DNA from 2 places in the Methylovirgula ligni genome. Region 2 is predicted to be linked to the other one. Evidence: predicted binding sites of a transcription regulator. Region 2 holds the regulator's gene; the other holds the start of a gene.

Region 1 (4,397 bases), 350 kb from region 2:
CCCTAAAAGTTGCAGACTTTTCGGCAAGGCTCATGCGCCGCGTTAAGAAGGTGAGCCCCTAAAAGTTGTGAGACTTTTCGGCAAGGCTCATGCGCCGCTTTAAGAGCCGAGCCTTCAAAAGCTAAGAGATTTCTCGGAGGGCTCAGATCACCGCGCGCAGCCTGATCTGGCTTGCGGGCCGCGCCCGCGTCGCCTTGACGAGGCTGGCGAAGTCCGGCGCTTTCACGTTGAGGCAGAGCCGCCGCGGCGCAAGCAGCGCGGCGGGTCGCACGAGATGCGTCAGGATTTTTTCGATTGGCCGTCTCGCGCTGCCGCGCATCAGCCAGCCTTGGTTCTCGGCCTTGCCGAACCGCAGCAGATCCTCGATCGCCTCGGCAAATCCGGTCTCCGGCACATAGCCGGCGCGGACGATGAGGACATGCGCCGCGCGGCTGGCGGCGAGGGCGTGGGCGATGCCATCGGCCTCCGTCTTGGCCTCGAAAAAGGCGCTGCCGGCGTGGTCTGCGATATAGCCAAGCTTCATGTGCGGCGGGCCGACGAGAATGGCTTCGCGCACCAGGCCGCGCACCGCCGCGCCGACGAAGGCCGAGAGGGTTCGCACCACGGCTTCGGCGGTTTGCCCTTCCGTGGCGCTGGGGCCGGTGGCCATCGGGCAGAGAACGATCAGGGAAATCATCGCCGACGCTCAAGCCCCGACAGGATTTGGCGCGAGCGCGATTGACAGCTCTCTGTTTGTTCCGTTATTGTTCTCATCCTGTTCCTTTATTGAGCCGTCGCAAATGGCAGCTAAAGTTCTTCCGCAACCGAGAACGCAGCCAAGGTCTCGTACCGAGGTTTCGGGCAAGGTTTCAACCCCAGTTTCCACTCCTGGCGAAGCTGGCCGCCGTGTAGCCCAAGCGGCGCCGCCTTCGCTTCGGCCGCCGCGCGTCTTCGATCCGGCCCCCAGGGTCGAAGATGCGCGGCCTCTTATGCCGCGACGTGGGCGTGGGGCGCAATCGAATGTCGGCGGCCGTTTCGAGCCGCTCGCCTATGCCCCTGCGGATGATGGCTGGGCGGCCGAGGATGAGCCGCCGCCGCTCAAGACGACGGTGACGCTCGAGCGGGCGAAGACGATCATCACCCGCAACGATTCGCCGGACATTTCCTTCGACCGCTCGATCAACCCCTATCGCGGCTGCGAGCATGGCTGCGTTTATTGTTTCGCCCGGCCCACCCACGCCTATATGGGCCTGTCGCCGGGGCTCGATTTCGAGACGCGCCTCTTCGCCAAGGCCGATGCGGCTGCGCTGCTCGAGCGCGAGCTGGCGGCGAAGAATTATCAGCCGCGCACCATCGCCATCGGCACCAATACCGATCCTTATCAGCCGATCGAGCGCGAATATCGGGTGATGCGGCAGGTGCTCGAAGTTCTGGCGCGCACCAATCATCCGGTCGGCATCGTCACCAAATCCGCGCTCGTGCTGCGCGACCTCGATCTTCTCGCGCCGATGGCACAGAAGGGCCTCGTCAAGGTCGCCATCTCGGTGACGAGCCTCGATCCGGTCCTTGCCCGGCGGATGGAGCCGCGCGCCGCGACGCCGGAGAAAAGGCTCGCGACGCTGAAGGCGCTGGCCGAGGCGGGCGTGCCCGCCTGCGTCATGGTCGCGCCGGTCATTCCGGCATTGAACGATCCGGAGATCGAAACCATCCTCGAACGCGCCCGGGCTGCCGGCGCGCGCGAGGCGGGCTATGTGATGCTGCGTCTGCCGCTCGAATTGAGCGATCTCTTCAGCGAATGGCTGCTCGCCCATTATCCGAGCAAGGCGCGCCACGTTCTTTCGCTCATCAGGTCGACGCGCGACGGCAAGATCTACGATTCGCAATTCGGCAAGCGGATGGTCGGCTCGGGGCCCTATGCCTGGATGGTCGGCCGGCGGTTCGAGGCGGCGGTGACGAAGCTCGGTTTTGCTAGGACGAGGGTCAAGCTGCGTCACGATCTCTTTACGCCGCCGCGGCGGAAGGACGAGCAATTACAGCTTGAATTGCTGTGAGCATGGGCCTGGCGCGGATTGCGCGGCGTCTCATCCGGGGTTTAAGAGCTTGGCTCAGGCGGCTAGACTGCTTTCAGGAAAAGTGGAAACCGGTTTTCCGTCCGAAAGCGGTCTCATTATTTGGATAAGAGCTGCCGTAAAGGCTCTGGCATGGCGAAAAAACCTTCTCTGCCGCATTTCCGCTACGAGCGGCTTTTGGCGAAAGACGCCGTCTGGCCGGTGGCGGGGACGGACGAAGTCGGGCGCGGGCCGCTCGCCGGGCCGGTCGCGGCGGCGGCGGTTATCCTCGATCCCAAGCGTTTGCCGAAGGGCGTCAATGATTCGAAGGCGCTGACGGCGGAGGCGCGGCTTGCGGCCTATGACGAGATCATGCGCCATGCTCTCGCCGTTTCGGTCGCCTTCGCGAGCGCCGCGGAGATCGATGCGATCAACATCCGGCAAGCGAGTCTGACGGCCATGCGGCGGGCGCTCGCCGCGCTCGCACTCGCGCCGCGCTATGCGCTCGTCGATGGCAACGATCTGCCGACGGCGCTGTGCTGCGCGGGCGAAACAATCGTCGGCGGCGACGCGCGCTCGCTTTCCATCGCCGCAGCCTCGATCGTCGCCAAGGTGACGCGCGACAGGTTGATGGCGCGGCTTTGCAGGCTCTATCCCGTTTACGGCTTCAGCCGTCATGTCGGCTATGCGACGCCCGAACATCTCGCCGCAATCGCGCAGCACGGGCCATGCCCCTATCATCGCATGAGCTTCTCGCCGTTCAGAGCGGCCGACGTCGCTTAAGCCAGACTGCAAGTTTCTTTTAATCATATCGTTCAGAAAAGGGACAGGTTCCCGGCATCAATCTAAACGCGGATTTTACCGGCTTCGCGCAAATTGACTCGTGTTCGTCGCGTATCCGGTGAGTGTTCATGCGTATTGCACGTGCCGGGACGGCCGTCACGAAGTCTCAGCTAAAGGTCTTGCGTACTGAGCATTCGCACAGGCTTGTCCCGGCCGTTGCTTCTCCGGCAGTCCAAAGCGTTCTTCCCGTCAACGAGATTCTTGTCGGCGATTGCCTCGAGAAGCTTGCGAGTCTGCCGCCGGCGAGTATCGATCTCGTCTTCGCCGATCCGCCTTACAATCTGCAGCTTGAGCAGACCCTGTCGCGGCCGGACCAGAGTCTCGTCGATGCCGTCGATGACGATTGGGACAAATTCGCCAGCTTCGCCGATTACGATGAATTCACCCGCGCCTGGCTTTCCGGTGTGCGGCGGGTGATGAAGGACAATGCGACGATCTTCGTCATCGGCTCCTATCACAACATTTTCCGCGTCGGCACGATCCTGCAGGATCTCGGTTTCTGGATTTTGAACGACATCGTCTGGCGCAAGGCCAATCCGATGCCGAATTTTCGCGGCCGGCGCTTCACCAATGCACATGAGACTCTCATCTGGGCGGGGAAGAGTGCCGCGGCCAAGAACTACACATTCAATTATGAGGCGCTGAAGGCGGGCAATGAGGATTGCCAGGCGCGCTCGGATTGGTTCCTGCCGATCTGCACGGGCACCGAGCGGCTGAAGAACGAGACAGGCTCCAAGACGCATCCGACGCAAAAGCCCGAGGCGCTGCTGGCGCGCGTGCTGCTCGCGGCCTCGCAGCCGGGCGATCTGGTGCTCGATCCGTTTTTTGGGACCGGCACGACCGGCGCCGTCGCCAAGAAACTCGGCCGCTCTTTCATCGGCATCGAACGTGACGAAACTTATGCCAAAGCGGCGCGGGCGCGTATCGCCGCCGCCGAACCTTATCCGGACGAAGCGGTCAGCGCCGCGCCGAGCAAACGCGCACAACCGCGCGTAGCCTTCGCCTCCGTCGTTGAAGCGGGTTTGATTGCACCGGGCGCGATGCTTTGCGACGAGAAAAAGCGCCACCGCGCTCTGGTGCGCGCCGACGGAACCCTGATGCTCGCCAGCGCCGGCGCGGAACTCTCCATTGTCGGCTCCATCCATAAGGTGGGCGCCCTGGCGCAAGGGCTTCCGGCCTGCAACGGCTGGACCTTCTGGCATGTCGAGCGCAACGGCAAACTCGCGCCCATCGACGATCTGCGCACGACGATCCGCGGTGCTTTGAAGGTTGCGGCCGAATAATCGGCGTTCACGCGCTGTCGCTTTGACCTGGTGTCATCGCTCCTCTAATTTGCCTTGTCGTTCGGGTTGGTGGAACAAGGCATGAAGTGGCCCACAAGTGTTACGCTCGTCCGGCATGCCGAATCCGCCTACAATGAGCTTAGGCAGAAGAAGCGGGAAGATTCGCTCTATGACGCGTTCCTGAAGGCATTCGAGCTGGATCATCGGTCGCCGGAAGCACGCCGCCTGGCGCTTGAAGTCAAAG
Region 2 (4,397 bases):
TCGAGTTCCTGCGGCGTCGCATAGCAATAATAGGCGCGGCCCGCTGCCAGCAATTGTTCGGCAACCTCGCGATGGCGTGCGGCGCGCTGGAATTGATGCACGGCCTCGCCGTCCCAATCGAGGCCGAGCCATTTCAATCCGTCGAGGATGGCGGTGATCGCGGCATCGGTGGAGCGCTCGCGATCCGTATCCTCGATGCGCAGCAGCATCTTGCCGCCGAGGCGGCGCGCGTAGAGCCAGTTGAACAGCGCGGTCCGCGCCCCGCCGATATGCAGGAATCCCGTCGGCGATGGCGCAAATCGTGTGACCACTTGAGGCATGAGCGGCGCCTGATCCTTTTCTTACCTTCTGCCGGCATCCGGGCGGGCCAACCGTCGCGGCCCGGTTTGCGACCGCGCGCGGTTTAACACGGAAAAGGTGAAAGGAAAGCCCGGCCCCTTCCTCAGTCCCTTGCCCGGAGCCAAAACCCGGTCGATCATGCATGCGAAGGAACGGGGCGGCGATGAGCGACAGGGCGGGGACGGCGGTTGCGAAAGGCATGGCGCCCGCGCGCTTCGGCCTGCGCCTCGCCGGGTTCGCCGCGGCGGCGCGGCGCAGCTTTCAAAACGCGATCGAAATCGAGATTGCCGAGAGACGATTTTTTCTCTGGCTGCCGGTCGCTGCGGGCGCCGGTGTCGTCGTCTATCTCGTCGCCGACCGCGAGCCTTCGCTCTGGTATGCGGGCTTTGCCGCCGCCGTCTTCGGCATATTTGCGATAGCGCTGCGCCGGCATCGTATCGCGCAAAGCGTTCTGCTCGTTCTCTGCTGCTTCTGTCTCGGAATTCTGTCCGCGAGCTGGCGGAGCGCGCGCGTTGCCGCGCCAGTACTCGATCATATCCGCGTTGCGAGCCTCGAAGGCATGATCGAGGAAATGGATTTCCGCCAAACCGGCGCGCGTTTTCTGCTGCGCGTCGACAAGGCCGAGGGCTTCACGCCGCAGGAGACGCCGTATCGCGTGCGGCTCACTCTACGCCGCACGCCGCCTTTCGAGGCCGGCACTTATGTGCGGCTGAAGGCGCGGCTGTTGCCGCCGGCGCAGGAGAGCCTGCCGGGCGGTTACGACTTCGGGCGTGACGCCTGGTTTGCGCGCATCGGCGCGGTCGGCAATGTTCTCGGCCGGATCGAGATGATCGCGCCGCCGCGTCCGCCCGGCCTTCTCGACGCGGCGCTGATGGCGCTCGATCGCGGCCGCAATGCGCTGGCGCTGCGGATCGACACGATCGTCGGTGGTGAGGCCGGTGCGGTCGCCGCGGCGATGGTGACCGGCAAGCGCGATCTTCTGACCGATGATACCAGGGAGGTGATCCGCAAGGCGGGAATCTTCCACATCATCACGATCTCCGGCGTGCAGATGACCTTGATGGCGGGGATTTTCTTCGTCGGGCTGCGACGCCTGCTGGCGCTCTCGCCGGCGCTGGCGCTGCGCTATCCGATCAAGACATGGGCCGCCGCGGCGGCGATCTGCGGCGCGGTGCTCTACGATATCGCGACCGGCTCGCGCGTCGGCACCGAGCGGGCTTTGTTCATGACGCTCATCATGCTCGGCGCCGTCATCGCCGGGCGGCAATCGCTCAGTATGCGCAACCTCGCGCTCGCCGCCGCGCTCGTCATGCTTATCGCGCCGGAGGCGATCCTCGGCGCGAGCTTCCAGCTCTCCTTCGCGGCCGTGGCGGCGCTCGTCGCGGTCTACGAAGCGCGCTTCGATCGTACCGCGCGGCTTGCCGACGAGCGCGCCGGCCTCGCGCCCGCGCCGCGTGAACGGAGGACCGGACTCGGGCGGCTCTTCGCCCGCGGGCCGGCGGCGCTGCTGTTCGCCACGCTCTGCGCTTCGACGGCGACGGCCTCGTTCATGGCCTACGATTTCCATGAATTGAATCCTTACGTCCTCATCGGCAATCCGCTGACCCTGACGCTGATCGAGCTTTGCGCCGTGCCGGGCGCGCTCATCGGCACCTTGCTCTATCCGCTCGGCTGCGATGCCTTCGTCTGGCACATTCTCGGGCTGGGGATAAGTTTCGTTCTCTGGGTCGCGCGCGGCATCGGCACGCTGCCCGGCGCGGCGCTGCCCCTTAACGCTTTCGCGCCCTGGGCGATCGTCTTTCTTACGTTCGCCGTTCTCTCGGCTGTTATCTGGCGCTCGATGCTGCTGCGGTTGACGGCGGTGCCGCTGGCGCTGATCGGGTTCTACGGCGCCACGCACGGCGGAACGTTCGACATGGCCATCGCGGCAACAGGCGATGCCGTCGCGGTGCGCGGCGGCGATGGCGCGCTGACGATTATCGGCAAGCGGCCCAGCCTCTTCACCGTCGCGCAATGGCTGAGCGCCGATGGCGATGCACGCGACCCGCAGGCGGCGGTCGATGCCAGCGCCTGCGACCGGATCGGCTGCGTCGGCATATTGCCGGATGGGCGCAGCGTCGCGCTGGTGTTGAACGAAGCGGCCTTCGCCGAGGATTGTCTACGCGCCGACATTATCGTCACGCCGCTTTATGCGCCGCCGGGCTGCGCCGCGAGCCTCGTCGTTGACCGCGACCGGCTGCGCGATACGGGCGCGATGCTCTTACACGCGCAAGGCAAGGGCTGGGCGATCGAGACGGCGCGCGCCGTTGGCAAGGACAGGCCGTGGTCGCCGGCGCCGCCGCATCGCTGGGGCAAGCCCGCGCCCATCGCTGCGCCGAAGGCGGATGACGATCCCGGCGCGCCGCTGGAATAGGCGTGTCATTGCGAGGAGCGTCAGCGATCAACCCGGCGCGTCATTGCGAGGAGCGCCTGCGATGAAGCAATCCAGGAGTGGAAGGCTGGATTGCTTCGCTTCGCTCGCAATGACGATCAGCCCCTCAATATTTGCGGATCAAACTCACCAGCTTGCCCTGGATGCGCACGCGGTCGGGACCGAAGATGCGCGTCTCGTAGGCGGGATTGGCAGCTTCGAGCGCGACGGAAGCGCCGCGCTTGCGCAACCGCTTCAACGTCGCTTCCTCGTCGTCGATGAGGGCGACGACGATATCGCCGGTCTCGGCGGTCTCCTGCCGGCGGATGACCACCGTATCGGCATCGAAAATGCCGGCCTCGATCATCGAATCGCCGCGCACTTCAAGCGCATAATGCTCGCCTGTCGAGAGCATGTCGGGCGGCAGGCTGATCGTATGGCTGCGGGTCTGCAGCGCAGTGATCGGGGTGCCGGCGGCGATGCGGCCCATCACCGGAATGGCGACCATGCTGATGCGTTCGTCCTCCTCGTCCGCCGGGAGCACGGGGCGCACCTTGCCGAGGTTGCCCTCGATCACCTCGGGCGAGAATTTGCGGCCGCGCCCATGCGTCGCCGGCGTCGTCGATTCCGGCAGGCGGAGCACCTCCAGCGCACGGGCGCGGTTGGGCAGGCGGCGGATGAAGCCGCGCTCCTCCAGCGCGAGGATCAGCCGGTGGATGCCCGACTTGGAGCGCAGATCGAGCGCTTCCTTCATCTCGTCGAAGGAAGGCGGCACGCCGGTCTCCTTCAGGCGTTCATTGATGAAGCGCAGCAGTTCGCTTTGTTTGCGGGTTAACATCAGGCGCTCTTTCGCTCTCGGGGCGGCTCCGGGCCGAATCACATGCCGGATCAGGTAAATAGAAGCCGCTAAACAAAGAGTGAACAGACCCTAACCGTTCTTGCTGTGTTCCGTCAAGGGGGTGTGCCGAGTTATCCCCTTTGGACACGTAGGCTGATCCGTGCTAAGAAATGAGGCATGGGACGGGAAGCCTTATGCACATTGGCGGTCAGCGCCGTGGTGGGTCTTGTGACCCTCGCGCTTGAGCCGTGGACACCGCAATGGTGGCTCGGAATAATCATTTTTTCTGGACTTGCGCTTTATACGGCCGTTGACGGCGGTTTTTGGCAACGAACTCGCCAGCAACATCCGAAACTTTCCTTTTTTGGGGTGATCGCAATTATTGGCGCCTGTGCGGCTGCCTTATATGTCGCGGGTTATAAGCGCGAAGCGGCGGCGGCACGCATAAGCGTTAGCGGCCTCTGTCAAACAGAACCGCCAGAGCCATGGAGCTTGGTCCCGGATGCGCCAGTTTGGTTGAAGGTCGCTGCGCAGGAATACGGGACGGCCGAGTGCAGTTATCCGGGGTCCAATCCGCGAGTTCAAAAATATTTTAGCGCTATGGACGATGGCCATCTCTATCGGGAAGATACAACGGATTGGTCGTCGCCGTTTGTGTATTGGGCTTTGAAACAAGCGGGAATAGAAGGCGTCAAGGGCATCTATCCCCTAGCGTGGCTCAACTGGGGGAGGACGGTATCCGCCCCGCAGATCGGTGATCTGGTCATTTTGAAAGTAGACCGACGCATTCCGCATGTCGGATTTTGGTTA

Evidence for each region. The regulator LexA, encoded in region 2, represses DNA repair genes until DNA is damaged. The targets are predictions, from matches to a motif close to TGTTCNNNNTGTGTTCNG.
Region 1: a site for LexA is predicted at 734-751, ahead of CWB41_RS09670 (PA0069 family radical SAM protein). Genes of this name have one in related genera too.

What each region holds. Positions count from the first base shown of each region.
Region 1 is NZ_CP025086.1:2,013,465-2,017,861, forward strand. Features, by position in the region: gene CWB41_RS09665 (hypothetical protein) at 143-676, opposite strand; gene CWB41_RS09670 (PA0069 family radical SAM protein) at 969-2,030, shown strand; gene CWB41_RS09675 (ribonuclease HII) at 2,181-2,810, shown strand; gene CWB41_RS09680 (site-specific DNA-methyltransferase) at 2,939-4,153, shown strand; gene CWB41_RS09685 (histidine phosphatase family protein) at 4,208-4,397, shown strand, end outside.
Region 2 is NZ_CP025086.1:2,361,726-2,366,122, forward strand. Features, by position in the region: gene gltX (glutamate--tRNA ligase) at 1-320, opposite strand, end outside; gene CWB41_RS11380 (ComEC/Rec2 family competence protein) at 503-2,752, shown strand; gene lexA (transcriptional repressor LexA) at 2,877-3,587, opposite strand; gene CWB41_RS11390 (TIGR02594 family protein) at 3,765-4,397, shown strand, end outside.